Regions from separate parts of the Vogesella oryzagri genome, predicted to be linked through region 1. Evidence: riboswitches for the same ligand, from Rfam matches in the RefSeq annotation. Region 1 holds a riboswitch; each other region holds the start of a gene.
What was found. Region 1 has a riboswitch for glycine ahead of gcvT (glycine cleavage system aminomethyltransferase GcvT). Riboswitches for the same ligand answer to the same signal wherever they lie in the genome.

Region 1 (10,654 bases):
TCGTGGTGGAGGCCGGCGGGCAAAAGTTTGCGCTGATGGTGGACGAGCTGCTGGGGCAGCAGCAGTTCGTGGTGAAGAATATCGAAGCGAATTACCGGAAGGTGGCCGGTCTGTCCGGCGCCACTATCCTGGGGGATGGACGCGTGGCGCTGATTCTGGATGTTGGCGCGATTGTCCGAATGAATATGCAGAAAGCGCCGCAGACCGATGCGGTCGCGGTCTGATCCAACCGTAACAGGATGCGGCAAACATCATGGTGGATATGAGAACAATGGCAGAAGCCGACGCCCAGCGCCGGGAGTTCCTGGTGTTCACGCTGGGGCAGGAGGAGTACGGCATCGACATCCTGAAGGTGCAGGAGATCCGCGGCTACGATGCGGTGACCCGGCTGGCGAAGTCGCCGGACTTCATCAAGGGGGTGATCAATCTGCGCGGCCACATCGTGCCGATCATCGACATGCGCATCAAGTTCGGGGTCGGCAACATCGTCTACAACGACTTCACCGTGGTGATCATCCTCAACGTGCTGGGGCGTACCGTGGGCATGGTGGTGGACGGCGTGTCCGACGTGATCGAGCTGTCCGGGGACGATATCAAGCCTGCACCGGAGTTCGGCTCAGTCATGGACACCGCCTACATTCAGGGGCTGGGGGCCATCGGTGAGCGCATGATCATCATGGTGGATATCGAGAAGTTGATGAGCAGTCAGGAAATGGCGCTGATGGATACCGCGCTGGCGGCCAACGTGTAAGGGGCGGAAAACATGAAAGTAAAGAACCTGCTGGTGTTGGGCTTTGGCATCTTGCTGCTGCTGATCGCGGCGACCTCGCTGCTAGGCATTGCCCGGCTAAACCTGATCTCGTCGGAGATCGTGGCGGTGTCGCAGGATCACCTGCCGCGTGCGGCGGCGGCCAACCATGTGTCCGACCACGTCAACGAAACCGCGCGCGTGGTGCGCACCGCGCTGCTGAGCCCGGATGCCACGCTGGCAGCACAGCAGATCAAGGCGGCCGATGATGCCGTGCGTGCCATCGATACAGCGCTCGAGCAACTGAAGCAGCACCCAGCCACCACCGAAGCCCAGCCGCTGGAGGCCGCGATGAAGCAGGCCGACCTCAGCTATCGTGCCGACCTGCTGCATTTCCGCCAGCTATTCAATGCCGGGCAAACAGAGGAGGCCAAAGCGTTCCTGTTCGCCCGTATGCGTCCCAGCCAGCTGGCCTACCAGTCCAGCATCGAAAAGCTGGTTGAGTATGAAGAGGGTCAGGCCCAGGCGCGTGCCTCCAATATGCGTCAGGCTGCCGACAGCACGCTGCAGATGACCATCGTACTGCTGGGGGTGTCGCTGCTGGTAGGCGTGCTGGCTGCCTGGCTGATCAGCCGCAGCCTGTTCCGTACCCTGGGTTGCGAACCGGCGGTGGCGGCACAGGTAATGAAAGAGCTGGCGGCTGGTAGCCTGGAAACCAATCTGCAGGTGGCAGACGGCGATAGCAGCAGTCTGGCGCATTACATGAAGTTGGCCGCAGACAAGGCGGTGGACAATATCCTGGTTCGCAACGCGCTGGATGTCGCCGCCACCAACATCATGATCGCCGACGCCAACGGCGTGGTGGTGTATGCCAACCGTGCGGTACAGGACATGTTGGCCAATGCCGAAGCCGATATCCGCAAGGAACTACCCAACTTCAGCGCCCGCAGCGTGGTGGGCAGCAATATCGACGGCTTCCACAAGCACCCAGACTACCAGCGCAAGCTGCTGGCCAACTTGCGTAGCGCCCATCGCGCGCAGATCGCCGTGGGCGGCCGCTCCTTCGTGCTGCTGGTGAACCCGATCAGTGATACCAAGGACCGTGGTATCGGCATGGTAGTGGAGTGGCAGGACATCACCGAACAGCTCAAGCTGCAGGCGCTGGAGCAGGACAAGCGTCAGGAAGAGCTGCGCCTGATGGCGGAGAACACCCGCATCCGCAAGGCGCTGGACAATGTGTCGTCCAACGTGATGATTGCCGATCCCGAGCGCAACATCATCTACATGAACCGCAGCGTGCAGGACATGCTGCGCAATGCCGAGGCCGACATCAAGAAGGCGCTGCCGAACTTCGACTCGCGCACTCTGCTGGGCAGTAGCATGGACGGCTTCCACCGCAACCCGGCGCACCAGCGTGAACTGCTGGCTTCGCTCAAGCAGACCTACGCCGCACAGATCATGGTGGGCGGCCGTACCTTCCGCCTGATCGCCAACCCGGTGTTCAGCGATGGCGGCGAGCGCCTGGGCTCGGTGGTGGAATGGGCCGACCGCACCGACGAGGTGCGCGTGGAGAAGGAAGTGTCCGACATCGTGGGGGCCGCGGTACGTGGCGACTTCCTGCAGCGCATTCCGATGGACGGCAAGAGCGGCTTCTTTGCCTCCCTGTCCGAGCAGATCAACCAGCTGATGGAAGTTTCCAACCAGGGGTTGTCCGATGTGGCGACCGTGTTGGCCGCATTGGCCAAGGGTGATCTGACCCACACTATTGCTGCCGATTACCAGGGCATGTTTGGTCAGCTGAAAACCGACACCAACATGACTGTGTCGCGGTTGCGGGAAATCGTCGGCAATATCCAGGATGCCGCCTCGGCCATCAATACCGCTGCGCGCGAAATTTCCGCCGGCAACAGCAACCTGTCCAGCCGTACCGAGCAGCAGGCCGCCAGCCTGGAAGAAACCGCGTCCAGCATGGAAGAGATCACCAGCACCGTGAAGCAGAACGCCGACAACTCGCGCAAGGCCAACAGCCTGGCGGTGGGCGCTTCGGACATCGCCTCGCGCGGCGGGGTGGTGGTGGGGCAAGTGGTGTCCACCATGAACGAGATCAACCAGAGCGCCACCAAGATCGTGGACATTATCAGCGTGATCGACGGTATCGCTTTCCAGACCAACATCCTGGCGCTGAACGCCGCGGTGGAGGCCGCGCGTGCCGGCGAGCAGGGCCGCGGTTTTGCCGTGGTAGCCAGCGAAGTGCGCAACCTGGCACAGCGTTCCGCCGCCGCCGCCAAGGAGATCAAGGGACTGATCGGCGATTCGGTGGACAAGGTGGAGTCCGGTACCCGTCTGGTGGATGAGGCGGGCCGCACCATGGAAGAGATTGTGTCGTCGATCCGTCGCGTTGCCGACATCATGAGCGAAATCTCCGCCGCCTCCATCGAGCAGAGCTCCGGCATCGAACAGGTGAACTTGGCGGTAAGCCAGATGGATGAAAACACCCAGAAGAACGCCGCGCTGGTGGAAGAGGCCGCCGCCGCCGCCGAGTCGCTGGAAGAGCAGGCCTCGGTGCTACTGGATGCTGTCTCCATCTTCCATCTGGATGGCAGCGTCGCTCGTGCGCCGGCCAAGTTGGCCGCAGCGGCGCCGGTAAGGCAGGCCGCCATCGTACTACCCAAGCCTGTGGCCGCCGCCCCACAGCCAAGCGTACTGAATAACCGAGCGTCCGCCGTGCATTCCCCGCTGCACCCGGTACCGACTGACGAAGGCGAGTGGGAGGAGTTCTGAGAGCGCTAGCCGATACCGAGGCGATCTTTCCGCGCGATCTGCATTTTTCCGAGGCAGATTTTCGCGCGGTAAGGTCGCTGCTGTACCACAAGACCGGCATCGCACTGAGCGATGCCAAGAACCACATGGCGTATGCGCGGCTGGCCAAGCGGGTGCGCCACCAGGGCTTCAAGTCGTTTGCCGATTACCTGGCGTTGCTGGACTCCCCTGAGGGAGCGAACGAGTGGGAGCATTTCATCAATGCGCTCACCACTAACCTGACGTCGTTCTTCCGCGAAAATCACCATTTTGATCTGCTGCAGCAGCATGCACGGCAGTATGCTGGCGGCGCCGATGCATATCGGGTGTGGAGCTCGGCCGCCTCTACCGGCGAAGAGCCTTATTCCATTTTGTTTACGTTGGCGCAAAGTCTGGCGGCCCGCAGTTACGATATCGTGGCGTCGGATATCGATACACAGGTACTGGCCAAGGCGGCGGCGGGGGTATACGGCTATGACCGGGTGTCCAAGCTTGCGCCGGCGCTGCTACAGCGGTTTTTTGTGCGCGGTGTGGGCAGCAATGCCGGCAAGGTCAAGGTCAAGGCGGCCTATGCGCAGCAGATCCAGTTCCGCCAGCTCAATCTGGTTGACGACAGTTGGCCGCAGCTGGGACTGTTTGACGTGATCTTCTGCCGCAACGTACTGATTTATTTCGATAAGCAAACGCAAGCTGGCATTCTGGAGCACTTTGCCCGACACCTGAAGCCGCATGGCCTCTTGCTGCTGGGGCATTCCGAGAATATCCAGCACATCAGCAATACCTTTGCGCCTTGTGGCAAGACGGCTTATCGCCTGGCGCGTGGATAACGATATGGTGCAGGGGCGCAAGATCCGGGTAGTGGTGGTGGATGATTCCGCGCTGATCCGCGAAGTGCTGGGCAAGATCATCAATGCTGCACCGGATATGGAAGTGGTGGCGCTGGCGCCCGACCCGGTGGCGGCACGCGAGCGTATCCGTGAAACCAATCCGGACGTGATCACGCTGGATGTGGAAATGCCGCGCATGGACGGGCTGGAGTTTCTGCGCCGGCTGATGAGCCTGCGGCCAACCCCGGTGCTGATGATTTCCTCTTTGACCGCTGCCGGCTCCGACATCGCCCTGCGCGCGCTGGAACTGGGCGCCGTGGACTGCATCGCCAAGCCGCAGGGGGATATCGGCCGTGGCATGCAGGGGTATGCCGAGCTGATCTGCGAGAAAATCCGCACCGCCGCTGCTGCGCGCGTGCAGTTACCGAGCCGCTTCATCCAGCAAACGGCGACGCCGCTGGCCACCGCGCCCGGCATGACCATCCTGCGCAAGGAGGCGGTGATCGTGGTGGGCGCCTCCACCGGCGGCACCGAGGCGCTGCGCGAGTTCCTCAGCAGCCTGCCGGCCAATACCCCGCCGGTGCTGGTGGTGCAGCATATGCCGGAGCATTTCACCCTGTCGTTTGCGCAGCGACTGGACCAGTGCTGCGCCATGACCGTGTGCGAGGCAAGCGATGGCCAGCCGCTGGCTGCCGGCAATATCTATATCGCCCCCGGGCACTCCCATTTGAGCATCGTCAGTCGTGGCGGGCAGCTGTTTACTCACCTGGCGCAGAGCGAGCCAGTGAATCGCCACCGCCCGGCGGTGGATGTGCTGTTCGATTCGGCGGCCACGCTGCTGGGCAAGCGGGCGGTGGGGGTGATTCTTACCGGCATGGGCAAGGATGGCGCCGCCGGCATGCTGCGCATGCGTGAAGCCGGTAGCTACAACTTCGGCCAGGATCAGTCCTCGTGCGTAGTGTATGGCATGCCGCGTGCCGCCTACGAGCTGGGCGCGGTGCATGAGGTCGTACCGCTGCCGTGCATGGCCGAGCGGGTGCTGGCCTATCTGTGCGGCCAACGTAAGCGGGAGGACTGATGCCAAAAGGTCATGCCGCGCACCGTTATTTCGATAAGCATTTCAACAAGAATGCCGCCAAGCTGTTGCCGGGCGAATATCAGGCCACCGACGACGGTCTGCTGCTGGTGACGGTACTGGGCTCCTGCGTGTCGGCCTGTCTGCGCGACCGGGTTACCGGTATCGCCGGCATGAACCACTTCATGCTGCCGGATCAGGGCAGCAGCAGCAGCGACCGGCTGATGCCGGCCCGCTTCGGCACCCATGCCATGGAGCTGCTGATCAACGACATGCTCAAGCTGGGCGCCAACCGCCGCACGCTGGAAGCCAAGGTATTCGGCGGTGGCAGCGTACTGGATGGCATGACCAAGGTGAATATCGGTCAGCGCAATGCCAGTTTCGTGCATGCCTTCCTGGCACAGGAACATATCCCCATCGTGGCGGAAGATTTGGGGGCGGATATTGCGCGCAAGGTGTATTTCTTTACTGATAGCGGCAAGGTGCTGATCAAGAAAATCCGCCCGCAGCAGACCCTGGTGCAGGAAGAGGACAGCTACCGCCGCCGTATCGACCGCGATACGGAAAGCAAGGGCAGCGGCGATATCGACCTGTTTATCTGAGCCGCCGCGTCAGCGTTCCAGCAGATCCCGCTTGTCGCTGACGCCGGCCCAGTGCTCGTGGTCGGACAGCGGCTCTTTCTGGCTGACGATCACTGGCCAGGTTTTCGACAGCTCGGCGTTCAGCGCCAGCATCACCAACTGGCCCGGCGGCAGTTCCTCTTCGGTGGTGATGGCGTCGATCGGGCATTCCGGCACGCACAGCGTGCAGTCGATGCATTCGTCCGGGTCGATCACCAGGCAATTGGGGCCTTCATGAAAGCAGTCCACCGGACACACTTCCACGCAGTCGGTGTATTTGCATTTGATGCAGGCTTCAGTTACAACGTGCGTCATTTCCCGCCCTCCGTCAGTCGCCGGCCGCCCCGTGCCAACGGGGGCCTGTCTGTGATTATTGTCTGCCCGTCCTCGTATGTCTGCCCTGAATCCTGATTATCGTGGTCGTTTCGCCCCCAGCCCCACCGGCTTGCTGCATGCCGGTTCGCTAACCACGGCGGTCGGCAGCTATCTCGAAGCCCGCTGCCGTGGTGGCCAGTGGTTGCTGCGCATGGAAGATCTGGACCCGCCGCGTGAAATGCCGGGCGCTGCGGCCAACATTCTGCGCACGCTGGAAGCGTTCGGCTTCGAATGGGACGGCGAGGTGGTGTACCAGAGCCAGCGCCACCCGTTGTATCGCGCGGCACTGGACCAGCTCATTACCCAAGGCGATGCCTACGGTTGCGCCTGCACGCGCAAGGAAATCAGCGAGCACGGTCGGCGCGGCGTCGATGGCATGGTCTACCCCGGCACCTGCCGCCATGGCGTGGCAACGGGTCGCTCACCGCGCGCCTGGCGGCTGGCAGTGCCGGAGACCGAGCTGAGCTTCGACGACCGGCTGCAGGGGCATTACGTGCAGCAGCTACAGCGCGACATCGGCGACTTTGTGCTGCTGCGCGCCGACGGCTTCTGGGCCTACCAGCTGGCGGTGGTGGTGGACGACATCGCGCAGGGCATCAATGACATCGTGCGCGGCGCTGATCTGCTGGTGTCCACGCCGCGCCAGCTATGGTTGCGCCAGTGTCTGGCGGGGCCGGCGGTGACGCACTGCCACCTGCCGCTGATGGTCAATGCCGCCGGCGAGAAGTTGTCCAAGCAGACGCTGGCACCCGCCATTTCACCGCAGGCGGCGGCAGGGGAGTTGCGGCTGGCGTTGCAACGGCTCGGGCATCTGCCACCGGCGGAGCGGCAGTCGCTGCCAGAGCTGTGGCAGTGGGCACTCGCCAACTGGTCGCTGGCCCGCGTGCCGGCTGGCCCGGTGACTATCGCTTGAGTTAAGGCGCGGCTGGTTATCGCGCCAGTGCTGTCAGGCGGGCTAAGGGGTTGGCCGCAAAGCGAAATATCATGATTGCCAGCTGTGCACTTGCCGCAAGTGCCTGAAAAATGGACAAAACCCGACTTGCCAAGCTGGCGGCGGACAACGATAATCCGGGCATTCCGCAGGAGAGTGTAGCCGCTGCTAGCGCAGTAGGCTGCCGCCGAAGGCGCAAGTGCACCCGCAATCGCTCAGGCAAAAGGACTGCAAGAATCGGATCGCAAGGTCCGTAGAATCTGGAGAGCGGCGCAATACGCGCCCACCGAAGGGGCTAACGGCGCAATGCCGGAAAATCTCAGGTGCAGGGACAGAGGGGTGTGAGCTAGCGGAAAAACTCACTCCGAGGACTTGCCCATGACGGCCCCGAAACGTACCCCCCTGTTTGATGCGCACATCGCCGCCAATGCAAAGATGGTCGACTTTGCCGGCTGGGAAATGCCCATCCATTACGGCTCGCAGCTGAAAGAACATGAAATCGTGCGTAGTGACGCCGGCATGTTCGATGTTTCCCACATGACCGTGGTGGACATCAGCGGCAGCGATGCCAAAGCCTGGCTGCAAAAGTTGATTGCCAACGACGTGTCCAAGCTGGGCTTCGAAGGCAAGGCACTGTACTCCGGCATGCTCAACGAGCAAGGCGGCGTGGTGGACGATCTGATCGTGTACCTGGCCGCCAACGGCTACCGCATGGTGATCAACGCCGGCACCACCGACAAGGATCTGGCGTGGATGGACAAGCAGTCCGCCGGCTTCGACGTGCAGCTGCAGGTACGCCGCGATCTGGCCATGCTGGCAGTGCAAGGCCCGCAGGCTATTGCCAAAGTCTGTGCCGTGAAGCCGGACTGGGCCGCTTCCATCCAGGGCCTGAAAGTATTCCAGGGTCTGCCGTTCGGCGACTGGTTTGTGGCCCGCACCGGTTACACCGGTGAAGACGGCCTGGAAATCATGATCCCGGCCGCCGAAGCCATCCCTTTCTTCCAGCAGCTGCAGGCAGCCGGCGTAGCGCCGATCGGCCTGGGCGCGCGCGACACCCTGCGTCTGGAAGCCGGCATGAACCTGTACGGCCACGACATGGACGAAACCGTGTCGCCGCTGGAAGCTGGCATGGGCTGGACCATTGCCTGGAATCCGGAAGAGCGTGACTTCATCGGCCGCCAGGCACTGCAAGCGCAGAAAGCCGCCGGCGTGGCCATGAAGCAGGTCGGCCTGGTGCTGGAAGGCCGCGGCGTGCTGCGCGAAGGCCAGAAAGTAGTGGTCGATGGCCAGGAAGGCATCATCACCAGCGGCACCTTCTCCCCGACCCTGAAACACTCCATCGCCATCGCGCGTGTCCCGGCCACTACCGGCGCTACCGCCCAGGTGGACCTGCGTGGCACCCTGACCGAGGTGCGCGTGGTGAAAATGCCGTTCGTGCGCAACGGCAAGAAAGTTTTTGAATAAGCTGGTGTATAACGACGTGGCGAGAGCGTCACCCCGGTAATACCCAATCAAGATCCAAACTATCTGCATCAGGAGAATCACATGAGCAACATCCCCGCCGAACTGAAATACGTTTCCAGCCACGAATGGCTGCGTCTGGAAGCTGACGGTACCGTTACCGTGGGCATCACCGAGCATGCACAAGAGCTGCTGGGTGACATCGTGTTCGTGGAACTGCCGACCGTAGGCAGCGCACTGGGTGATGGCGAGCAGGCTGGCGTGGTGGAGTCGGTAAAAGCCGCCTCCGACATCTACGCCCCGATCGCCGGTGAAGTGCTGGAAGTGAACGGCGAACTGGAAGCCACTCCAGACCTGGCCAACAGCGAGCCGTACGGCGCAGGCTGGTTCTTCAAGATCAAGCCGGCCAACGCCGCCGATCTGGACAAGCTGCTCGACGCCGCTGCCTACGCAGCCGAAATCGGCGCCTGATCGAATGGCCCTGCTGTCACAAGACAGCGGGGCTTTTTTGCTTTTAGCCACGAAAGCACACGGAAGGACATGGCCATGACCGCCGCTGCGGCCAACCTTGTCGCCTGTGTTTCCGTGTGTTTTCGTGGCAATGAAATACGGAACCGAAGACATGTCGCTCTCGCAACTCTTCAATCATCAAGAATTCATCGAACGCCACATTGGCCCGTGCGAGGCCGAGAAGGCCGAGATGCTGGCCTATGTCGGCGCCAGCTCCTTCGAGGACCTGGTGGCACAGACCGTGCCGGCCAATATCCGCTTCAACCGCAACCTGGATCTGCCGCCGGCGCAGCGTGAAGCCGACGCCCTGGCCGACCTGAAAGCGGTGGCCAGCAAGAACGTGGTGAACAAGTCCTTCATCGGCCTGGGTTACTACCCGGTGCTGACCCCGGGCGTGATCCTGCGCAACGTGCTGGAAAACCCGGGCTGGTACACCGCCTACACCCCGTACCAGGCGGAAATCGCCCAGGGCCGCCTGGAAGCGCTGCTGAACTTCCAGCAGATGGTGATCGACCTCACCGGTCTGGAAATCGCCAACGCCTCGCTGCTGGACGAAGCTACCGCCGCCGCCGAAGCGATGGCCATGGCACGCCGCGTGTCAAAGTCCAAATCCAACCAGTTCTTCGTCGACAGCCGCGTGCTGCCGCAGACCCTGGACGTGATGCAGACCCGCGCCGAATACTTCGACTTCGAACTGGTGCTGGGTCACCCGGAAGAAGCCGGCAATGGCGACTACTTCGGCGTGCTGTTCCAGTACCCGGGCGAATCCGGCGAGCTGCTGGACCTGACCCCGTACATCGCCGCGGCCAAGGCCAAGGGCGCACTGGCGGTGGTTGCCGCCGACGTGATGGCACTGGTGGCACTGAAGTCGCCGGCCGAAATGGGCGCCGACGTGGCGGTGGGCAACACCCAGCGCTTTGGCGTGCCGATGGGCTTCGGTGGCCCGCACGCTGCCTTCTTCGCGTTCAAGGACGAGATGAAGCGCTCCGCCCCGGGCCGCATCATCGGCGTATCGGTGGATGCCAAGGGCAAGACCGCGCTGCGCATGGCGCTGCAGACCCGCGAACAGCACATCCGCCGCGAGAAGGCCAACTCCAACATCTGTACCAGTCAAGTTTTGTTGGCCAACATCGCCGGCATGTACGCCGTGTACCACGGTGCCGAGGGCGTGCAGCGCATCGCCGCACGCATCCACCGCATGGCCGCCATCTTCGCCCACGCGGTGAAGGCCGCCGGCGGCAAGCTGGTGTTCGACCGCTTCTACGACACCGTGCAGGTTGAGCTGGGCGCCAATGCGGCCAACGTTTA
Region 2 (10,654 bases), on a different contig from region 1:
ACGTGGATGGCGTGGCGCGGCTGTGGCAGCGCGATGATGCCCCGGCGCTGGTGCAGCGCTATCTGGAGGTAGTACGCGGCATGAACCAGGACGGCGAGCTGCGCCACTATCCGGGCTCGCCGTGGTTTGCCGCCGAGGTGATGGCCGGCAGCGACAAGCTGCGGCTGTTCGAGCTGCACCCCAGCGATTTCGAGCTGCTGACGCACTGCTTTGCCGATGGCGGCCGCCGGGTGAAGGTGGACAAGGCCAACGGCTTCGAGGCCATCAAGGCCATTCTGCCGCCCCCGCCGCGCCGCGCGCTGACGCTGATCGACCCGCCGTACGAGGACAAGGGCGACTACCAGCACGTGGTACGAGCGATGAAAGAGGCGCTGAAGCGCTTCGCCACCGGCAGCTACGCCATCTGGTATCCGCTGCTGCAACGCAAGGACGTGGGCGACATGGTGCGCGAGCTGAAGAAGCTGCCCTGCCACAGCTGGCTGGACGTCACCCTCACCGTGCGCAAGCCGTCGCAGGACGGTTTCGGCATGCACGGCAGCGGCATGTTTGTGGTCAACCCGCCGTGGACGCTGCAGCGCGAGCTGAACGCCGTGCTGCCGTGGCTGAAGGATGCGCTGGCGGTGGATGCCGGTGCCGAGTTCACGCTGGCGTTCCAGGAAAACGGCAACCAGAAGAACTGACCCCACACCCGGCCGCGCGCCGGGTGTTTGCTTCTGGCAGGCTGCTAATGCGCAGCCAGACAAACACCACACCAGCCCTTCAGCGTGGGATTCCGCACGACAAGCAGCAAACGTTGGCCGCAGCGGACATCGCGCTCACAGCAACACATCGCACGTTGGCCGCAGCAACACCCCGCAAGGCATCCCCCATGCCTAACGCCAGTAGCCACCCGCCCCTGTCGCCACCATCATGCCGATGCCATTCACCCCGGAGGCAACCATGATCAAGCAGGTCGGCAACACCCCCATCCGCGACTATCACACCGCCAGCTGCCACTGCGGCGCGGTGGTGCTGGAGTTGCACCTGCCGGATGGCATCGTCGATCCGCACCGTTGCGACTGCTCCATCTGCCGCCGCAAGGGCGCCATCGTCGCCTCGGTGCCGCTGGCCGGCATCCGCATCGTGCAAGGCGCGGACAAGCTCCGGCAGTACCAGTTCAACACCCGCACCGCGCGGCACTACTTCTGCGGCGAGTGCGGCATCTATACCCATCACCAGCGGCGCAGCAACCCGGCGGATCGCCAGCCCTGACGGCACCGCCGGCACGAACAAAAAAGGTTGGCCGCATGCGGCCAACCTTTGCTGTTCCCGACACCCAGCGGCTACATGGCGATGTAGCGATCCGGGCGGTGGTTGAAGCCGATCACCATGTTCAATGCCGTTGCGCCGATGATGGAACCCAGCAGCGCCGGCCAGCTCACCAGCAACAATGAGGCCAGCAGGATCAGCAGGTCCAGCCCCAGTTGCAGTTTGCCGGCGCGGATGCCGTAGCGATCCTGCAGGTACAACGCCAGGATGTTGATGCCGCCGAGGCTGGCCTGATGGCGGAACAGCGCGATGAAGCCCATGCCCATCATCAGCCCGCCCACCAGGCCGGTATAGAACGGGTTGAGGCTGCCCAGATGCAGGAACTGGCCGTGCACGCTGGTAAACAGCGACAGCAGGCTCACCGCGATAAAGGTCTTGAGGGTGAAACGCCAGCCCATGCGCTTCCACGCCAACCAGTAAAACGGCAGGTTGATGGTAAAGAAGATGGCACCGAATGGCAGGCCGGTGCGGTAGTGAATCAGAAAGGCGATACCGGCGGTGCTGCCGGTGAGCAGGCCAGCCTGTTTGAACATCACCACGCCAAATGCCACCAGCAAGGTGCCGACCAGGATGGCGAGCACGTCTTCCAGCAGGGTGTGGGCAATGGCGGTGTCCGGCGTCGGCATGGCGGTTTGGCTAAGCGTGGTCATGATGGATATTGCGGCGCAACAAAAGAAGCCGCCATTTTACGTTTCCACTCCATTCGCCTCCAGTACCCAGATCAAGAATCCACAAAAACGCAATTGCCTGCCATTTAAGCAAGAAAATGGCAGGCAATACGCAATTTTTAATCCAAGCAACCGCCAGCGGCCTACCGCCGCACGGGATCAGCGTCCGCGCAGCCAGCCTGCCAGCGCACGAATGTCATCCGGCGTGGTCCGGCAGCAGCCGCCGATGCAACTGGCGCCGGCGGCGCGCCACTGGCGGGCGGCATCGGCAAAGGCTTGCGGATCGCTGCTGCCATGCCAGGTCTTGGTTACCGGGTCGTAGGCTTCGCCGGAGTTCGGATAGGTCAGCAGCCGCTTGCCGCTGGTCTGCGCCGCGGCCTGCAGCAGCGGTGCAATATGGCGCGGCGCGGTGCAGTTCACCCCCACGGCCACCACCTGCGCAAACGGCTCCAGCGCGGCGATGGCATCGGCCAGCGGCGTGCCTTCGCTCAGGTTGGCGTCGTCGCGGCAAGAGAAGCTGATCCACGCCACCGCCTGCGGAAACTCCTCGTGCAGCAGCCGGGCGATCGCCACCGCCTCAAGCTGGCAGGGAATAGTCTCGCAGGCCAGCAGATCCGGGCCGGCCGCCAGCAAGGCAGCGATGCGCGGACGGTGGAAATCCATCAGCTGCTGTTCGCTCTGGCCATAGTGGCCACGGTATTCCGAGCCATCTGCCAGCATGGCGCCATACGGGCCAACCGAGGCCGCCACCAGCGGCTTGCTGCGGCCAACCTGGTTGTGTTCGTCGGCCCAGAACGCATCGCGGGCGGCCTGTGCCAGCTCGATGGACAGCCGCATCAGCCGTGCCGATTCTTCCGCGCTCAGGCCACGCTTGGCAAAGCCGGGAAAGCTGGCTTGATAGCTGGCGGTGGTAGCCACGTCAGCTCCGGCCATGAAGTAATCGTAGTGCACGTCCTGAATCAGCTGCGGCTGCTCGATCAGCACGCGCGCCGACCACAGGGGGTCATTGAGATCGCAACCGCGACGCTCCAGCTCCGACGCCATGGCGCCATCCAGCACGATGGGGGTATCCGGGGAAAACTGACTGAAAGGATTGTGCAATTCTGGCTCCACAAATGAAAAACCCCGGCGCGGGCCGGGGCGGGATACGACGGGAACCGATCAGAGCTTGAAGCGTGCCACCAGTGCCTTCAGCTCGTCGCCGCGCTGCGCCAGCACGTTGATGGTCGCCAGTGCGTCCTGCAGACTGGTATCGGTCTGCTGCGCCATCACGTTCACACGCTCGGCACTGCGAGCCATCTCGTTGGTTGCCACCCCCTGCTCTGCCGTGGACGAAGTGATCTCGCCCATGCGCGAGGAGATTTCCTCGGCATTGCTCTTGATCACTTCCACCTTGTCGGCCGCCTGGCGCGACAATGCTACACCAGAAGACACCTTCTCGTTGGTGGTGTCGGCGTGCTCAATGGCTTCACCGGTGCGGCGGATCACGGTGTCGATCATCTCGGCGATCTGCACGGTGGCGGTGGCGGTACGCTCGGCCAGCTTGCGCACTTCGTCGGCCACCACGGCAAAGCCGCGGCCGGATTCGCCGGCACGGGCGGCTTCAATCGCCGCGTTCAGTGCCAACAGGTTGGTTTGGTCGGCGATGTCGCGGATCACGCCGACTATCCCCTTGATCTGCTCGGACTGGCCGGACAGGCTGCCCATCACGTTATGCAGCGAGGCCACCGCCTCCTGAATGGAAGCGACTTCGCGCTCCACTTCGGCCATGGCACGATGCGACTCCACCGAGTTGGTACGCGATTGCGCCACCAGTTGCTCGGTTTCGCCCACGTGATCGGCGATGTGGTTGATGCTGACAGTGATTTCCTCGATGGTGGCCGCCGTGGCGGACAGCTCGGTGGACTGCACGCGCGAATCCTGGCCGATCTGCTCGGCCACGCGGCTCAGGTCGGAGGCGTCGCGTGCCAGCGCATCGGACTCGTCACGCACGGTCAGGAACATCTCGCGCAGCTTGGCCACAAACTGGTTGAAGGCGTCGGCAATCTGCCCCACTTCGTCACGGTTGCCCACCGGCAACACCTTGGTCAGGTCGCCGTGACCGCTGGCCACTTCCTGCATCGCCTTGTGCAGGCTACCCAGGCCGGACAGCATGCGGGTTACCCCCACGTAGGCAAAGACACTGGCCAGCAGCATGCCGGCCACCGCCAGCCCCACCATCACCAGCATCAGTTGGCGCGCCGGCGCCATGGCGGCCGCGTGCGGCACCATCACCCCCAGCAGCCAGCTGGTTTTCGGCACCGGGAACAGCGCCACCATCTGCTTGCTGCCATCGATATCGGCAAACTGGATCTGACCGTCCTTGTTCAGCGCGCCCAGGTCGAAGCCCGGTACCACGTCGCTGATCTTCTTCAGGCCGGAATCTTTCTGTGGGTGGGCAATCACGTCCCCTTCGGCAGTGATCAGGAAGGCATAACCATCGCCCGGCAGCTTGGCGGACACCACTTCCTCCACCACGCGCGCCAGCGTCACGTCACCACCGGCCACGGCCACCAGCTGGCCGCCATCCTTGCGCGCCTGGGCAAAGGTGATGATCGGGCGCTTGGTGGCAGCATCGATGTACGGCGGCGAGGCGATCGGGCCGTTGGCATCCTTGGCGGCCAGGAACCACGGACGACCGGTCGGATCGTAGCCCGGCGGTACCGGGGTGCCGCCGGAGAACTGGGTCATGGTTTTGTCCGGCTGGCCGACGTACATATCGTCGAACTTGCCGGCATTCTGCGCCTGATCGAGGATGGGCTTGAGTTCACCGGTGCCAAAGCGCGGCAACACGGCCGCCACAATGTTCTGACGCACCTGCACCCATTCGGAGACAAAGCTCACCTTATTGTCGGCCGCCATCTTGATCTGGCCTTCAATCTGGCTTTCCAGCGTGTCACTCATTTTCCAGTAGGCCACACCACAGAAGACGACGGCGAGTGCTGCTATCACCAGCAGCACAAATGCCATCAATTTTGTGCGCAAAGACATGATTGGTTTTTCCCCTGTTTATTGATTTGTGCGATGGTGGATGGTACTACCGAGGACATGGCCCCGTTCCTGTTATAGCCAGAAAACAATTTCATGCACTTTCGGCAATAAAGTCGGCATTACCATGACATTGAATTGATTTAAAACAAATTCACAATTTCGACATGTTAGGTTTAAACAGCGGAAAATTCCAGTCGTACAGACGACAATATTCAATCTGCACGTTTACCCAGCGCCACCTGCAAAGCGGCCAGCGCATGCCTTACCTTGGCCGGCTGCGCATCGCGCCGTGGCGTCACCAGATAGATGGGTAATGCGGGTGCCCGCCACTCCGGCAACAGCTGCTGCAGCAGCCCGGCAGCCAGTTCGCGGCGGATTTCCGGCTCCGGCTGCAGCGCAATGCCCATGCCGGCCAGCGCGAATGCCCGCGCCGACAGCATGCTGTTGCTGGCAATGCGCGCCGGCAGCGTCAACCGCTGCACCTCTTCGCCACGCGTCAATTGCAGCGGGAATTGCGCGCCGCCGCGCGGGTTGACGCCGATCATGGCGTGCCGAGCCAACTCGGCCGGCTGCTGCGGCTCGCCCGCCGCCGCCAGGTACGCCGGAGCCGCACACAACAGCAGTGGCCAGTCGCACAGATAGCGCGCCACCTGGGTGGAGTCCGGCAGGTTGCCGGCCCGCAACGCCAGATCGATGCGCAAGTCGGTCAGATCCACCAGCTCATCGTGAAAAAACAGTTGCAGGCTCAGCCCGGGGTTAGCCGCCAGCAGCGGCGCCAGCGCCTCGCCCAGCACACCGCCGGCAAAACCGCTGGGCGCGGAAATGCGCAACTCACCGCTGGGTGCTTCGCGCATGGCCGCCAGCTGGCTTTCCGCCTGGCGCGCGGCGGCCAACATCTGCGCACAGCCCTGGTAGAACAGACTGCCGGCCTCGGTCAGGCTGAGCTTGCGGGTGGTACGGTGCAGTAGCACCACGCCATGCAGTTGCTCCAGCCGGCGCACGTGCTGACTCACCGCCGATGGCGTCATGCCCAGCGTTGCCGCCGCACTGTTCATCGACCCCTTCTCAATCACCGTGGCAAACACCGCCATGCTGCGCAATTCATCCATTTATGTAGCACCACTTCACAATGAATGAAAAATAGCATGGATTATCAAGTCCACTGCCGTTTACTACCATGGACTCATGTTTCACCCCTCGTGAAGGAGTCCACATGAAGATTGCCCTTATCGGCGCCAGCGGCTTTGTCGGCAGCGCCATCCAGCAGGAAGCCCTGGCCCGCGGCCACCAGCTCAGCGCCATTGTCAGCCGCCCCGAACGCGTAACCGCAGCGGCCAACCTGACAGTAGTGGCGGCCAATGCCTACGACGCCGACAGCATCGCCAGCGCGGTGCGCGGCCACGACGTGGTGATCAGCGCCTTCAATCCGGGCTGGGACAAGGCCGACATCCGCCAGCTGTTCCTGCAGGGCCATGCCGCCATCGTCGCCGGGGTCAAGGCCGCCGGCGTGGCGCGCTTCATCGAGGTAGGCGGCGCCGGCAGCCTGTACGTGGCGCCCGGCGTGCAGCTGATCGACACCCCGCACTTCCCTGCCGAATACAAGGAAGGCGCCGAAGGCGCACGCCAGGCGCTGCAGCAGTTGCAGGGCGAACAGCAGCTGGACTGGGCGTTCGTGTCGCCGCCGGCCCTGCTGGCACCGGGCGCGCGCAGCGGCCACTACCGCCTGGGCGGCGACGAGCTGCTGATGGCCGGCGACGCCCCGGCCGGCATCAGCGTAGCCGACCTGGCGGTGGCCATTCTGGATGAAGCGGAAACCCCGCAACATCATCGCCGCCGCTTCACCGCCGCCAGCGCCTGACGCAACGCAGCATCAGCAGCTCCCCGCAGGCACGCCACGTGCCCGGTGGGGTGTTTTTACATCTGCCACGCCGCTGCATGCTGCAGCTGCACATAGAATACTGTCCGACATGCGTTGACAGCCTCGGCCACCTTCTCTAGATTGCGCCAAGCCACGCGGCCGATTGCAAGGTTGGCCGCCACCAGCGCAGGAGAGACTGCCCGGACAAGCGTCCAGCGGCAGCGCCGAAGGGGAATCGCCCCAGAAACTCTCAGGCAAAAGAACTGCGCTGGTCAGGCACTCTGGAGAGTAGGCCCGCCACACGGCGCGGCCTCGCCGAAGGCAGCATGGCCAGTGCACACTGCGCCGCAATCTCTCAGGCAAAGGGACAGAGGGGGCATCGTCCGGTGATACCGGGCGGACGCCCATCCATCCATCTGTCTGCCGCATCCAGCAGACCGTCCGCCCGTCACCGCCCGTTTTATTCAAGGCGCGGTGCGGCCAACCTTTTGCCGCCTGCGCCGGCGACCAGGAGATACGCGATGTTTACCCAGGATATGCAGATTGCCGGTTTCGACGACGCCCTGTGGGCCGCCATGCAGGCCGAAGACCAGCGCCAGCAGGACCACATCGAGCTGATTGCCTCCGAGAACTACACCAGCCCGCGCGTAATGCAGGCACAGGGCAGCCAGCTCACCAACAAGTACGCCGAGGGCTACCCCGGCAAGCGCTACTACGGCGGCTGCGAACACGTGGACGTAGTCGAGCAGCTGGCCATCGACCGCGCCAAGCAGCTGTTCGGCGCCGACTACGCCAACGTGCAGCCGCACTCCGGCAGCCAGGCCAATGCCGCCGTGTACATGGCACTGCTGGAACCGCACGACACCGTGCTGGGCATGAGCCTGGCCCACGGCGGCCACCTCACCCACGGCGCCAAGGTCAACTTCTCCGGCAAGATCTACCATGCGGTGCAGTACGGCCTGAACCCGGAAACCGGCGAGATCGACTACGACGAAGTACAGCGCATGGCCAATGAGTACCAGCCGAAGATGCTGGTGGCCGGCTTCTCCGCCTACTCGCTGGTGGTGGACTGGGCGCGCATGCGCCAGATCGCCGACAGCGTTGGCGCCTACCTGTTCGTGGACATGGCCCACGTTGCCGGCCTGGTGGCTGCCGGCCTGTACCCGAACCCGATTCCGCACGCCCACGTGGTGACCACCACCACCCACAAGACCCTGCGCGGCCCGCGCGGCGGCCTGATCCTGGCGGCCAGCAACCCGGAACTGGAGAAGAAACTGAACTCGGTGGTATTCCCCGGCATCCAGGGTGGCCCGCTGATGCACGTGATTGCCGCCAAGGCGGTGGCATTCCAGGAAGCGCTGCAGCCGGAATTCGTCGATTACCAGCAGCAGGTGCTGGCCAACGCCCGCGCCATGGTGCATGTATTCCAGACCCGCGGTTACAGCATCGTGTCCGGCAAGACCGACGACCACCTGTTCCTGCTGAGCCTGATCGACAAGGGCCTCACCGGCAAGGCTGCCGATGCCGCACTGGGTGCCGCGCACATCACCGTCAACAAGAACGCGGTGCCGAACGATCCGCAAAGCCCGTTCGTCACCAGCGGTATCCGCATCGGCACCCCGGCCATCACCAGCCGCGGCTTCAAGGAAACCGAAGCCCGTCAGGTGGCGCACTGGGTGTGTGACATTCTCGATGACATCGAGAACCCGGAAGTGAGCGCACGCGTGAAACGCCAGGTTGCGGAGCTGTGCGCCGCGTATCCGGTCTATCGTTAAAATAGTAGTGGCGCTGCGGTCAACCCTGGCCGCGGCGCGTTGTCCAATAGCACGGGGCCACCCCCTGTAAACCGGGTGCCGCCAACCCACGGCGGCACCGCAACCAGACAAGAGAAGCAGCATGGCAATCAGTGTTTTCGACCTGTTCAAGATCGGCATCGGCCCGTCCAGCTCCCACACCGTCGGCCCGATGCGCGCCGCGCGGCAGTTTGTCGCCCGCCTGGAAAAAGACGGCCTGCTGGCCGCCACCACGCGCGTGAAATCGGAAATGTTCGGTTCGCTGGGTGCTACCGGCAAGGGCCACGGCACCGATACCGCGGTGCTGCTGGGCCTGGCCGGCGAGCAACCCGACCTGGTGGACACCGATGCCGTGCCACAGATACTGGCCACCATCCGCGCCGACAAGGCGATCTCCCTGCTCGGCCAGCAGCGCATTGCCTTCAACGAAGCGGAAGACCTGCTGCTGTACAAGCGCAAGGCCCTGCCCTACCACCCCAACGGCATGATCTTCGAAGCCTTCGACACCGCCGGCAACAGCCTGTCCAAGCGCGCCTACTACTCGGTGGGCGGCGGCTTCGTGGTGGATGAGGCGGCGATCGATGCCGGCTTCGTGCCGCCGGGCGTGACCGAACTGAAGCACCCGTTCAAGACCGGTGCCGAGCTGCTGGCGCTGTGCCAGCGTCACGGCAAGAGCATCAGCCAGATCATGCTGGAGAACGAGCTGGCCTGGCGCAGCGAGGAGGAAGTGCGCGCCGGCCTGCTGCAGATCTGGCAGGTGATGCAAGGCTGCGTGCAGCGCGGCTGCGCCCACGAAGGTATCCTGCCTGGCGGCATGAAGGTGAAGCGCCGTGCCGCCGACCTGTACCGCAAGCTCACCAATGCGCCGGAAGCCGCGCTGCGTGACCCGCTGACGGTGATGGACTGGGTAAACCTGTACGCATTGGCGGTGAACGAGGAAAACGCCGGCGGCGGCCGTGTGGTCACCGCGCCGACCAACGGCGCAGCCGGCATCATCCCGGCGGTGCTGCACTACTATGCGCGCTTCGTGCCGAACGCCAGCGAGGACGGCGTGGTGCGCTTCCTGCTCACCGCCGGCGCCATCGGCATCTTGTTCAAGCTCAATGCCTCCATCTCCGGTGCCGAAGTCGGCTGCCAGGGCGAGGTCGGCTCCGCCTGCTCGATGGCCGCCGGCGCGCTGGCCGAAGTGCTGGGCGGTACGCCGGAACAGGCAGAGAACGCCGCCGAGATCGGCATGGAGCACAACCTGGGCCTGACCTGCGACCCGGTGGGCGGCCTGGTGCAGGTGCCGTGCATCGAGCGCAACGCCATGGCGGCGATCAAGGCCATCAACGCCGCGCGCATGGCGCTGCGTGGCGATGGCCAGCACTTCGTGTCGCTGGATCGGGTGATCAAGACCATGCGCGACACCGGCCGTGACATGAGCAACAAGTACAAGGAAACCGCGCGTGGCGGCCTGGCGATCAATGTGATCGAAGTGCCGGTGAACATCGTGGAATGCTGATGCCTGCTTGCGGCCAACGTTGGCCGCAGACAAGACAACGCCCGCGCAAGCGGGCGTTTTTCATGCCGGCAACACCGGCACAATAAAAAAAGCCTGACAGCGTACTGTCAGGCTTTTTTGCGCAGGCAGCCAGGCTGCCGACGGGATTACTGGGCGGCGGAAGCAGCAGCGGCCGGAGCGGCGCCACCACCAACGGTTTCCATTACTTTCCACTCGCCTTTTTCAACCTTGTACACGGTGATGCCGCCGTCTTTCAGGTCGCCCTTGTCGTCGTAGGTCCAGTTGGAGGAGGTCACGCCATCCTTGTACTGTACCTTGGCCAGTACCGGCAGGTATTTTGCCGGATCGGCGGAGTTGGCTTCCTTCATCGCAGCGATCATGGCGCGGGCAGCGTCATAGCCGTACGGGGAGTAGGTAGCTACGTCCATGTTGAAGCGGGCCTTGTAACGGCTGGCGTAGTCGGCACCCTTCGGCATCTTGTCCAGCGGCAGAC
Region 3 (10,654 bases), on a different contig from region 1:
CCGAAGTGCTGGCGCGAGCCAACAACACCCGCCTGGGCCTGGCCGCCGGGGTATTCACCCGCGACCTGACCCGTGGCCACCGCATGGCCGAGAAGCTGCAGGCCGGCGTGTGCTGGATCAACAATTACAACATCACGCCGATCGAAATGCCGTTCGGCGGGCTGAAGGAATCCGGCATCGGCCACGAGAACAGCCTGGTCACACTGGACTACTACACCCAGCTGAAGAGCGTGTACGTGGAGCTGTCGGGCGTCGCCTGCCCGTACGAATAAGACAGCACAGACAACACCACGCTCACCGCGTTGCGTCCCCAGGCTCGGGTACGCAGCGCGGTTTTGTCTGCCACGCCCGCGCTGACCTAGCGAAGCGCCCACCCTGAACGCGGCCCGAGGCCGCAAGAGAACGGTCATGAAACAGGAATTCGACTACATCATCGTCGGCGCCGGTTCGGCCGGCTGCGTACTGGCTGCGCGGCTGACCGAAGACCCGGGCGTGAGCGTGCTGCTGCTGGAAGCCGGCGGCCCGGACTGGCGCCTGGACTGGCGCACGCAGATGCCATCCGCGCTGGCCTACCCGCTGCAGGGCAAGACCTACAACTGGGCCTACACCACCCAGCCCGAACCGCACATGGGCAACCGCATCATGACCCAGGGCCGCGGCAAAGGGTTGGGCGGCTCATCGCTGATCAACGGCATGGTCTACATCCGCGGCAACGCCATGGATTACGACGGCTGGGCCGCGAACAAGGGGCTGGAGGACTGGAGCTACCGCGACTGTCTGCCCTACTTTCGCAAGGCGGAAACCTATGACAAGGGTGGCAACGACTATCACGGCAACAACGGGCCGCTGCACGTCACCACCCCCAAGGCCGACATCTCGCCGCTGTTTGCCGCCTTCGTCGCCGCCGGCGAGCAGGCCGGCCACCCGCGTACCGACGACCTGAACGGCTACCGCCAGGAAGGCTTCGGTCCGATGGACCGCACCACCACCGCTGACGGCCGCCGCTGCAGCACCTCGCTGGCCTACCTGGACACCGCGCGGCAGCGGCCAACCTTGCAGGTGAAAACCCGCGCGCTGGCCGACCGCATCCTGTTCGACGGCAAGCGCGCCATCGGCGTCAGCTATCTGCAGGGCGACAGCTGGCACGAGGCGTTCGCCAGCCGCGAAGTGATCGTCAGCAACGGCGCCATCGCCTCGCCGCAGCTGCTGCAGCGCTCTGGCGTCGGCAACGCCGACGAGCTGCGCGCCATGGGCATCAACAGCGTGGCGCACCTGCCGGGCGTGGGCGAAAACCTGCAGGACCACCTGGAAATGTACCTGCAGTACGAGTGCCTCAAACCGGTGTCGCTGTACCCGGCGCTGCAGTGGTGGAACAAGCCGCCGATCGGCATCGAATGGTATCTGCGCGGCACCGGCATCGGCGCCAGCAACCACTTCGAGGCCGGCGGCTTCATCCGCAGCGACGAAAGCTTCGCCTGGCCCAATCTGCAGTACCACTTCATTCCGCTGGCGATGAACTACGACGGCAGCAACCCGGTGAAGGCGCACGGCTTCCAGTGCCATGTCGGCTCCATGCGTTCGCCCAGTACCGGCAGCGTGAAGCTGAAAAGCTGCGACCCGCGCGACCATCCGATCCTGCGCTTCAACTACATGGCGCACGACACCGACTGGCGCGAGTTCCGCGCCGGGGTGCGCATCACCCGCGAGATCATCGCGCAGCAGGCGATGGACGAGTTCCGCGGCAAGGAAATCAAGCCGGGCATGATGATCAAGAGCGATGCCGAGATCGACGCCTTCGTGCGCGAACACGCCGAAACCGCGCTGCACCCGTCCTGCACCTGCAAGATGGGCGACGCCAGCGATCCGATGGCGGTAGTGGACAACGAAGGCCGCGTGCACGGCCTGAGCGGGCTGCGCGTGGTGGATGCCTCGATCATGCCGCAGGTCACCACCGGCAACCTCAACGCGCCCACCATCATGATGGCGGAGAAGATCGCCGACCGCATCCGCGGCCGTGCGCCACTGCCGCGCTCGCAGGCACCCTACTTTGTCGCCGGCCGGCAGCCGGCCAAGCTGGCCGAAGCCGCCGCCCGTGACCCGCAGGCGGCCCTGCTGTGGTATCCGCCCAGGGCCGAAGCCATTCGTTGACCCGACTCCACACCTGTCACGCGCACTCCGGTGCGCGTTTTTTATTTGCGCAGCCGGCAGTGCAAATAAAAATGGCCCGCCAGTTGCGAGCCGTTTTTCATATCCGAATATTTCAGCAGATGACTGCCAGATCTTCCTTCGACAACCAGTCGCTACCGCCACGCGGCCAGGCCACCAGTACGCCACGCGCCTTGTCGTAGGCAACCACGGTGCCGTCGAACTTTTTCACATAGCCATGCGGGGCGTAATTCACGCGCAGGCCGGCTTCCAGTTGAATGTTCTTGTTACGCAGCAGTGCCAGCAGGCTAGAGATAATGTATTTCATTTCAGCGTCCAATATGTTTTTCAGTCATCAAACTACACCGCAATTGTAGCGCCATCTTGTGCAATGCAACATCAAGATTGCGACACAAATGTTCGATACTGATCATATAAATGTATTTTTACGAATCGATTACAATCGATAACGAAAGTTCATCTCCGCCACATCACCGCAAGCGATAGTCGCCCGCAACACAGGCAGACTGTCGCAAAAAAGCCGCATTTCCCATAAAAATCAAAATATTATAATTGCCACACCATGCTGGCGAGCGGCGCCAAAGCATTGCCATAGCCGACCGCTTTCATGCCATGACCGACGCAATTCCGGCACTTTCCCGCCCTGCCCGCGCCGCCAGCCAAGACCCGCCGCCGGATGGCGAAAAAGCCGCCGACGGCACGCATTGACGCCCGTCAAGGCGCTCTCTAGATTGACTGACAGCCATGTCAGGCAGACAGGAGAGATCGCCCGGGTAGCCCCCAGCGGCGGCGCCGAAGGGGAATCGCCCCGAAAACTCTCAGGCAAAAGAACTGTCCTGCCCAGGCTCTCTGGAGAGCAGATGCGCCGCCCGCGCATCTCGCCGAAGGCAGCACGGCGCATCGTCAACCCGATGCGCCCAATCTCTCAGGCAAACGGACAGAGGGGGCAAGCACGGTCGCCAGCGACCACCCACCCCGTTTATCGGGCTTGCGGCCAACGTTGGCCGCAGCCCACCCGTTTGGAGAGCGCCATGTTTACCCAGGATATGCAGATTGCCGGTTTCGACGACGCCCTGTGGGCCGCCATGCAGGCCGAAGACCAGCGCCAGCAGGACCACATCGAGCTGATTGCCTCCGAGAACTACACCAGCCCGCGCGTAATGCAGGCACAGGGCAGCCAGCTCACCAACAAGTACGCCGAGGGCTACCCCGGCAAGCGCTACTACGGCGGCTGCGAACACGTGGACGTCGTCGAGCAGCTGGCCATCGACCGCGCCAAGCAGCTGTTCGGCGCCGATTACGCCAACGTGCAACCACACTCCGGCAGCCAGGCCAATGCCGCCGTGTACATGGCACTGCTGGAACCGCACGACACCGTGCTGGGCATGAGCCTGGCGCACGGCGGCCACCTCACCCACGGCGCCAAGGTCAACTTCTCCGGCAAGATCTACCACGCGGTGCAGTACGGTCTGAACCCGGAAACCGGCGAGATCGACTACGACGAAGTGCAGCGCATGGCCAATGAATACCAGCCGAAGATGATCGTGGCAGGTTTCTCCGCCTACTCGCTGGTGGTGGACTGGAAGCGCATGCGCGAGATCGCCGACAGCATCGGCGCCTACCTGTTCGTGGACATGGCCCACGTTGCCGGCCTGGTGGCCGCCGGCCTGTACCCGAACCCGATTCCGCACGCCCACGTGGTGACCACCACCACCCACAAGACCCTGCGCGGCCCGCGCGGCGGCCTGATCCTGGCGGCCAGCAACCCGGAACTGGAAAAGAAACTGAACTCGGTGGTATTCCCCGGCATCCAGGGTGGCCCGCTGATGCACGTGATCGCCGCCAAGGCGGTGGCGTTCCAGGAAGCGCTGCAGCCGGAGTTCGTTGACTACCAGAAGCAAGTGCTGGCCAATGCCCGCGCCATGGTGCATGTGTTCCAGACCCGCGGCTACAGCATCGTGTCCGGCAAGACCGATGACCACCTGTTCCTGCTGAACCTGATCGACAAGGGCCTCACCGGCAAGGCCGCCGATGCCGCGCTGGGCGCCGCCCACATCACCGTGAACAAGAACGCGGTGCCGAACGATCCGCAAAGCCCGTTCGTGACCAGCGGCATCCGCATCGGCACTCCGGCCATCACCAGCCGTGGCTTCAAGGAAACCGAAGCCCGCCAGGTGGCGCACTGGGTGTGCGACATCCTCGACGACATCGAGAACCCGGAAGTGAGCGCACGCGTGAAACGCCAGGTAGCGGAGCTGTGCGCCGCGTATCCGGTATACCGCGCAGTCAGCGAGAGCTGATCATGGCCATCAGCGTGTTTGATCTGTTCAAGATCGGCATCGGCCCATCCAGCTCCCACACCGTCGGCCCGATGCGCGCCGCGCGACAGTTCGTCGCCCGCCTGGAGAAGGACGGCCAGCTGGCCGCCGTAGCCAGCGTGCGTTGCGAGCTGTTCGGCTCGCTGGGCGCCACCGGCAAGGGCCATGGCTCCGACATCGCGGTACTGCTGGGGCTGCAGGGCGAACTGCCGGACGAAGTCGACACCGACGCCGTGCCGGCGATGGTGGCGGCGATTCGTGACAGCAAGCGGCTGCGACTGCTGGGCAGCCACGAGGTGCTATTCGCGGAAGGTGAACACCTGGTGCTGCACAAGCGCAAATCGCTGCCCTACCACCCCAACGGCATGACCTTCGAGGCGCGCGACGACCGCGGCGAAGTCATCGTCAAGCGGGCGTATTACTCGGTGGGCGGTGGTTTCGTGGTGGACGAAGCGGCGGTGGACGCCGGCTTCGTACCACCGGGCGCCACCGAGCTGCGCCACCCGTTCAAGAACGCGGCCGAGCTGTTGGCACTGTGCAAGGAGCATGGCAAGCCGATCAGCCAGATCATGCTGGAGAACGAGCTAGCCTGGCGCAGCGAGGAAGAAGTGCGCGCCGGCCTGCTGGGCATCTGGCACGTGATGCAGGCTTGCGTGCAGCGCGGCTGTGCGCACGAAGGCATCCTGCCCGGCGGCATGAAAGTAAAACGCCGCGCCGCCGACATGCACCGCAAGCTGCTGTCGACGCCGGAAGCCAGCCTGCGTGACCCGCTGACTGTGATGGACTGGGTGAACCTGTACGCGCTGGCGGTGAACGAGGAAAACGCCGGCGGCGGCCGCGTGGTCACCGCACCGACCAACGGCGCGGCCGGCATCGTGCCGGCGGTGTTGCACTACTACGCCCGCTTCGTGCCCGGCGCCAGCGACGACGGCGTGGTGCGCTTCCTGCTCACCGCCGGTGCCATCGGCATCCTGTTCAAGCTTAACGCCTCCATCTCCGGCGCCGAAGTCGGTTGCCAGGGCGAGGTCGGCTCCGCCTGTTCGATGGCGGCAGGCGGCCTGGCCGAGGTGATGGGCGGCACGCCGGAACAGGTGGAAAATGCCGCCGAGATCGGCATGGAGCACAACCTGGGCCTGACCTGCGACCCGGTGGGCGGCCTGGTGCAGGTGCCGTGTATCGAACGCAACGCCATGGCGTCGGTGAAGGCCATCAACGCGGTGCGCATGGCGCTGCGCGGAGACGGTCAGCATTTTGTGTCGCTGGACCGGGTGATCAAGACCATGCGTGACACCGGCCGCGACATGAGCACCAAGTACAAGGAAACCGCCCGCGGTGGCCTGGCAGTAAACATCGTCGAGGTACCGGTCAACATTGTCGAGTGCTGAGCGGCACTGCGGCCAACGTTGGCCGCCCCCACGACAAACGCCCGCAGCTGCGGGCGTTTTTTTATCTGCCGTGTGGACCGCTTGCTCAGGCCAGCTGCAGGCTGACCGCGATATTGCCGCGGGTGGCGCGGGAATACGGGCAGACCTGGTGTGCGGCATCGATCACCGTCTGCGCCGCCGCGGCCGCCACGCCCGGCAGGCTGATGTTCAAGGTCACCGCCAGGCCGAAGCCGCTATCGTCACGCCCGATGCTCACCGCTGCCGCTACAGCCGCGCTAGCCGGCAGGGCCACGCGCTGCTGGCCGGCGACCAGCTTGAGCGCCGACAGGAAGCAGGCGGCGTAGCCGGCGGCAAACAGCTGCTCCGGGTTACTGCCAGCGCCATTGCCACCCAGTGCTGGCGGCATCGCCAGTGGCACATCCAGTTGACGATCGTCGCTGACGGCGCGGCCATCACGGCCGCCAGTAGCGGTGGCATGGGCGGTATACAGAACTTGCATGGTGTACTCCTGGGCTGTGCGATTGGGGAGCCACAATGATCATACACAACTAAATTGCACACAACTTGTATTTGGCAATATCAGCCATTGCTCCACCCTATTGCCGGCCGCAAAACCGCCAGCGCCGGTGGTGGCTTTCAGGCGGCAACAAGGCACGTCTATCTACAACTGAGGGCTCCGGCGACACCAGCCGCCGCCAGAAAGCACGACAGCAGCTCGCTGTAGCCACCACAGCCCCATCCACTCAGCGCACGGGAGCAACAACGACAAAGCCGCCATCACAGGATGGCGGCTTTTGCACGGCAGACGCAGAATCAGTTGGCCAGGTGGTGCTGTACGGCAGCCATGCCGTCCTTGCCATCGAAGGTGGTCACGCCCGCGAGCCAGTTCTTCAGCACGAACGGGTTTTTCTTCAGGTAGTCGCGCGCGGCGGTTTCCGGCTTGACCTTGGCCATGATCGGGCCCATCACGCGGTTTTCGATGTCGGTGGTGAATTGCAGGTTGGTCAGCAGTTTCGCCACGTTCGGACAGCGGGTCTGATAGTCGGTAGCCAGCGCGGTGTACACCTTGGCCTCGCCGAAGTTGGGGCCGAACACGTCATCGCCACCGGCCAGGTAGGTCATCTTGAACTTCACGTTCATCGGATGCGGCTCCCAGCCCAGGAACACTACCCAGCTCTTCTGGCGGATCGCGCGTTCCACTTCCGACATCATGCCGGCTTCGCTCGATTCCACCAGTTTGAAGCCGGTCAGGCCAAACTGGTTCTTCTTGATCATGTCCTGGATCAGCTTGTTGCCGTCGTTACCCGGCTCGATGCCGAAGATCTTACCGTTTAGCTTGTCCTTGAACTTGGCAATGTCGGCAAAGGTTTTCAGGCCGCCAGCCGCCACATAGTCCGGCACCGCCAGCGTGTACTTGGCGCCCACCAGGTTGGGGCGATCCAGCACCTTCAGCTGCCCAGCCTTGGCAAACGGCTCGATCATCGGCGTCATACTCGGGTTCCAGTAGCCGAGAAAGGCGTCGATCTGCTTGTTCTTGATACCGGCAAAGGTGATCGGCACCGAAGCAATGGTGGTCACCGGTTTGTAGCCCAACCCTTCCAGCACCACGCTGGCCATGCCGGTGGTGGCAGCGATATCGGTCCAGCCGACATCGGCAAAACGCACCTTCTGGCACTGGGCGGATTCGGCCGCCAGCGCCATACTGCTGACGGTACCGATCAACAGCGCCCCCGCAATCTTGTAAGCATTCATTGTTTGGCTCCTGCTTCTGCTATTTATTTGGATGGCGCATGGCGCCGGGCTACGGCCATCGGGATGATGGCCTGTGCCAGATTGCCACGCTGCTTGCGGCCAACTTGCCTGCGCACGACTCGCAGTTGCCTACAAGCGGCGTCGAGGCATCACATGATGGCGGCTTCAAGTGCCAGCTGTTGCCGCTCACGGCTGGGTGGGTAGCCAAACAGGCTGCGGTAGGATTTGGAGAAATGCGACGACGACAGGAAGCCGGTGGCCACCGTCACTTCCATCACGCTCATATTGGTCTGCAGCAGCAGCTCGCGCGCGCGGCGCAGGCGCAGGTCCAGGTAGTACTGCGCCGGCGTGCTACCCAGGTAGCGCTTGAACAGCCGCTCCAGGTGGCGCAGCGATACCCCCAGCTCAGCGGCCAGATCGTCCAGCGGACGCGGGTTCTCGATGTTCATTTCCATCGCCAGCGCGGCGTCGATCAGCGATTCGTGACCGGTGCCCACCCGTGCCAGCAAGGGGATGTGCTGGTGGTCGTGCTGGTCGCGGATGCGGTCGACGATGAACTGGGCGGACACGTCTGCGGCCAACCCTTTGCCACCCTTGTAGCGGATCAGGTTGCACATCATGTCCAGCGGCGCGGTGCCGCCACTACAGGTCAGCCGATCGCGATCGATAACGAACAGCTCGCTGGAAAACTGGATCTTGGGAAACTCCTCGCGGATCGACGACAGGTTTTCCCAGTGAATACTGCTGCGGTAGCCGTTCATCACCCCTGCCTTCGCCAGCGCGAAGGGCCCGGTACAGACCCCGCCCAGCGGCACGCCGGCGGCGGCAAAGCGACGGATGATAGCGAGCGTGGCATCGCTGGTGGCCTCGCGTACCTGAATGCCGCCACAGACGATGAGCAGATCGTAGTCGCTCGGCTCCCCCGGCCCGGTGGTAGGGGCCAGCGCCAGACCGTTACTGGCCGCCACCGGCTGGCCATCGCTGGAAATCAGCGACCAGCGGTACAAGCGTTTGCGCGACAGTTGATTGGCCATGCGCAGCGGTTCTACCGCATTGGCAAAGGCGATCATGGAAAAATTGGGCAACATCAGGAAACCGATGTGGCCCAGCGAACCAAGTTGCTCAGGGCTCATGGTGACCTCCGGTAGGGGCTGTGTGTGGATGGGTCGCACCTCGTAGCGGGTGCTGTGTAAAACGTAAACCGGTATGTCGCAAATACCGGGCCAGCTGTCGCCGGCCCGGTCGTTTTATTTTTTGCCGCTTAGTGACCGCCCCCTTGCGGTGAACTCGGGCCTCGGCCAAAGCTCTCGGTCAGGCGGTCCAGAATGATAGCCAGCAACACTACCGCAAGGCCGCTCTCGAAGCCAAGTCCAACGTCCAGTCGCTGGATACTGGCCAGCACGTCGTTACCCAGGCCACCCGCCCCCACCATGGAGGCGATGATCACCATCGACAGCGCCATCATGATGGTCTGGTTGACCCCGGCCATGATAGCCGGCAGCGCGATTGGCAGCTGCACCTTGAACAGCAGCTGGGTCGGCGTGCAGCCAAAGGCATGGCCAGCCTCGACCTGCTCCTTGTTCACCTGGCGAATGCCCAGGCTGGTCAGGCGCACCGCCGGTGGCACGGCAAACACCACCGTGGCCAGAATGCCGGGCACGCGGCCCAGGCCAAAGAACATCGCCGCCGGAATCAGGTACACGAATGCCGGCATGGTCTGCATAAAGTCTAGCACCGGACGCACCAGCGTGTTGACGCGGCGGCTGCGGGCACACCAGATACCCACCGGCACCCCCAGCAACAGGCTGATGATGGTGGCAGACAGCGTAAGCGCCAGCGTGGCAATGGTTTGCGCCCAGAAGCCGGTACCCAGGATCAGCGCGAATGCCGCCAGTACGAACAGGGAGAAGCGCCAAGTCAAACGCCAGATGCCCAGCGCACAGAAGAAGCCAATCACCAGCCACACCGGCAGCGACAGCAGCGCCACTTCCACATTCTCGGCGAACAGGTCCACCGTCTTGCCGATGGCGTCGAAGGCGCCGCCGTTGTTATCCAGCAGGAAATGAATGAAGTCGTTGACCCATTCGCCAATGGGCAGGAAGTCGTGCGGGTTGGCGATAAATTTTTGCCAGAAGTCGTTCATGGCGTGTACTCCAGTACGGACAGGCCAGCGGCGCCGTCCTCGTCAATCGGGGAATCGGCTCGCGGCTTAGTGCACAGCCGTCTGCAGGCGGTGCTCGGACAACTTGGACAGTACGCTGGAAGCGGTAATCACCCCCAGGTAGCGGCCATCGTTGTCAATCACCGGCAGCGGCTCGCGCTGGCCCTGCAGGCGCTTGAGCACATCGGGCAGCGCCGAGGCCGGGGTGATCGGCGATACCGGCACACAGCGTTCGGCCGGGTTACAGCCCTCGGCACGCAAACTGTCGCGGCCAACCAGCCCCAGCAGCTTGTTGTCACCGGAAACACAGGCCACCCAGTTGTGGTGCTGCAAGTCGTGCGGGCCGGCGAGATTGCCGCTCACCATCACGCCCACGCCATGCGGGTCGAGCAGATCCTTGGCCAGCAGGTAGCGCGAGGTATCCACGCTCTTGAAGAATTCGCGTACATAGTCTTCAGCCGGGTTTTCGATGATTTCCTGCGGTGTACCCACCTGCACCAGACGGCCGCCTTCCATGATGGCGATGCGGGTACCGATGCGCAGCGCTTCTTCCAGATCGTGCGACACGAAGAAAATGGTGCGGCGGTGATCGCGCTGCAGTTGCAGCAGGATGTCCTGCATTTCGCTGCGCTTGAGCGGGTCCAGCGCCGAGAACGCCTCGTCCATCAGCATCAGCGACGGGTTGACCGCCAGCGCGCGCACCAGGCCGACACGCTGCTGCATGCCGCCGGACAGCTCGTGCGGCATCTTCCGGGCGAAAGTGGCCAGCCCGACCTGCTCCAGCACCTCCATCGCGCGTTTCTCGCGCTCCTTGCGGCCAACCCCGGCGATTTCCAGGCCAAAGGCGGCGTTATCCAGCACGGTACGGTGCG

Region 2: it holds a riboswitch for glycine, as region 1 does, so the genes downstream of both, glyA (serine hydroxymethyltransferase) here and gcvT (glycine cleavage system aminomethyltransferase GcvT) in region 1, are expected to answer to the same signal.
Region 3: it holds a riboswitch for glycine, as region 1 does, so the genes downstream of both, glyA (serine hydroxymethyltransferase) here and gcvT (glycine cleavage system aminomethyltransferase GcvT) in region 1, are expected to answer to the same signal.

What each region holds. Positions count from the first base shown of each region.
Region 1 covers NZ_JBEFLD010000007.1:117,782-128,435, forward strand. The annotation lists gene ABNW52_RS14030 (chemotaxis protein CheW) at 1-224, shown strand, start outside; gene ABNW52_RS14035 (chemotaxis protein CheW) at 272-751, shown strand; gene ABNW52_RS14040 (methyl-accepting chemotaxis protein) at 764-3,529, shown strand; gene ABNW52_RS14045 (CheR family methyltransferase) at 3,514-4,374, shown strand; gene ABNW52_RS14050 (protein-glutamate methylesterase/protein-glutamine glutaminase) at 4,367-5,452, shown strand; gene cheD (chemoreceptor glutamine deamidase CheD) at 5,452-6,051, shown strand; gene fdxA (ferredoxin FdxA) at 6,061-6,384, opposite strand; gene gluQRS (tRNA glutamyl-Q(34) synthetase GluQRS) at 6,461-7,357, shown strand; glycine riboswitch at 7,515-7,616, shown strand; glycine riboswitch at 7,626-7,720, shown strand; gene gcvT (glycine cleavage system aminomethyltransferase GcvT) at 7,754-8,839, shown strand; gene gcvH (glycine cleavage system protein GcvH) at 8,921-9,307, shown strand; gene gcvP (aminomethyl-transferring glycine dehydrogenase) at 9,459-10,654, shown strand, end outside.
Region 2 covers NZ_JBEFLD010000011.1:5,068-15,721, reverse strand. The annotation lists gene ABNW52_RS17675 (23S rRNA (adenine(2030)-N(6))-methyltransferase RlmJ) at 1-680, shown strand, start outside; gene ABNW52_RS17670 (GFA family protein) at 940-1,251, shown strand; gene ABNW52_RS17665 (YitT family protein) at 1,323-1,958, opposite strand; gene mmuM (homocysteine S-methyltransferase) at 2,136-3,077, opposite strand; gene ABNW52_RS17655 (methyl-accepting chemotaxis protein) at 3,138-5,006, opposite strand; gene ABNW52_RS17650 (LysR family transcriptional regulator) at 5,219-6,115, opposite strand; gene ABNW52_RS17645 (NAD(P)-dependent oxidoreductase) at 6,220-6,864, shown strand; glycine riboswitch at 7,042-7,140, shown strand; glycine riboswitch at 7,142-7,239, shown strand; gene glyA (serine hydroxymethyltransferase) at 7,386-8,639, shown strand; gene ABNW52_RS17635 (L-serine ammonia-lyase) at 8,761-10,161, shown strand; gene ABNW52_RS17630 (branched-chain amino acid ABC transporter substrate-binding protein) at 10,308-10,654, opposite strand, start outside.
Region 3 covers NZ_JBEFLD010000004.1:451,674-462,327, forward strand. The annotation lists gene betB (betaine-aldehyde dehydrogenase) at 1-272, shown strand, start outside; gene betA (choline dehydrogenase) at 409-2,148, shown strand; gene ABNW52_RS09915 (hypothetical protein) at 2,261-2,473, opposite strand; glycine riboswitch at 2,913-3,010, shown strand; glycine riboswitch at 3,012-3,111, shown strand; gene glyA (serine hydroxymethyltransferase) at 3,198-4,466, shown strand; gene ABNW52_RS09925 (L-serine ammonia-lyase) at 4,469-5,869, shown strand; gene ABNW52_RS09930 (organic hydroperoxide resistance protein) at 5,955-6,368, opposite strand; gene ABNW52_RS09935 (choline ABC transporter substrate-binding protein) at 6,683-7,621, opposite strand; gene ABNW52_RS09940 (GlxA family transcriptional regulator) at 7,771-8,754, opposite strand; gene ABNW52_RS09945 (ABC transporter permease) at 8,883-9,764, opposite strand; gene ABNW52_RS09950 (quaternary amine ABC transporter ATP-binding protein) at 9,831-10,654, opposite strand, start outside.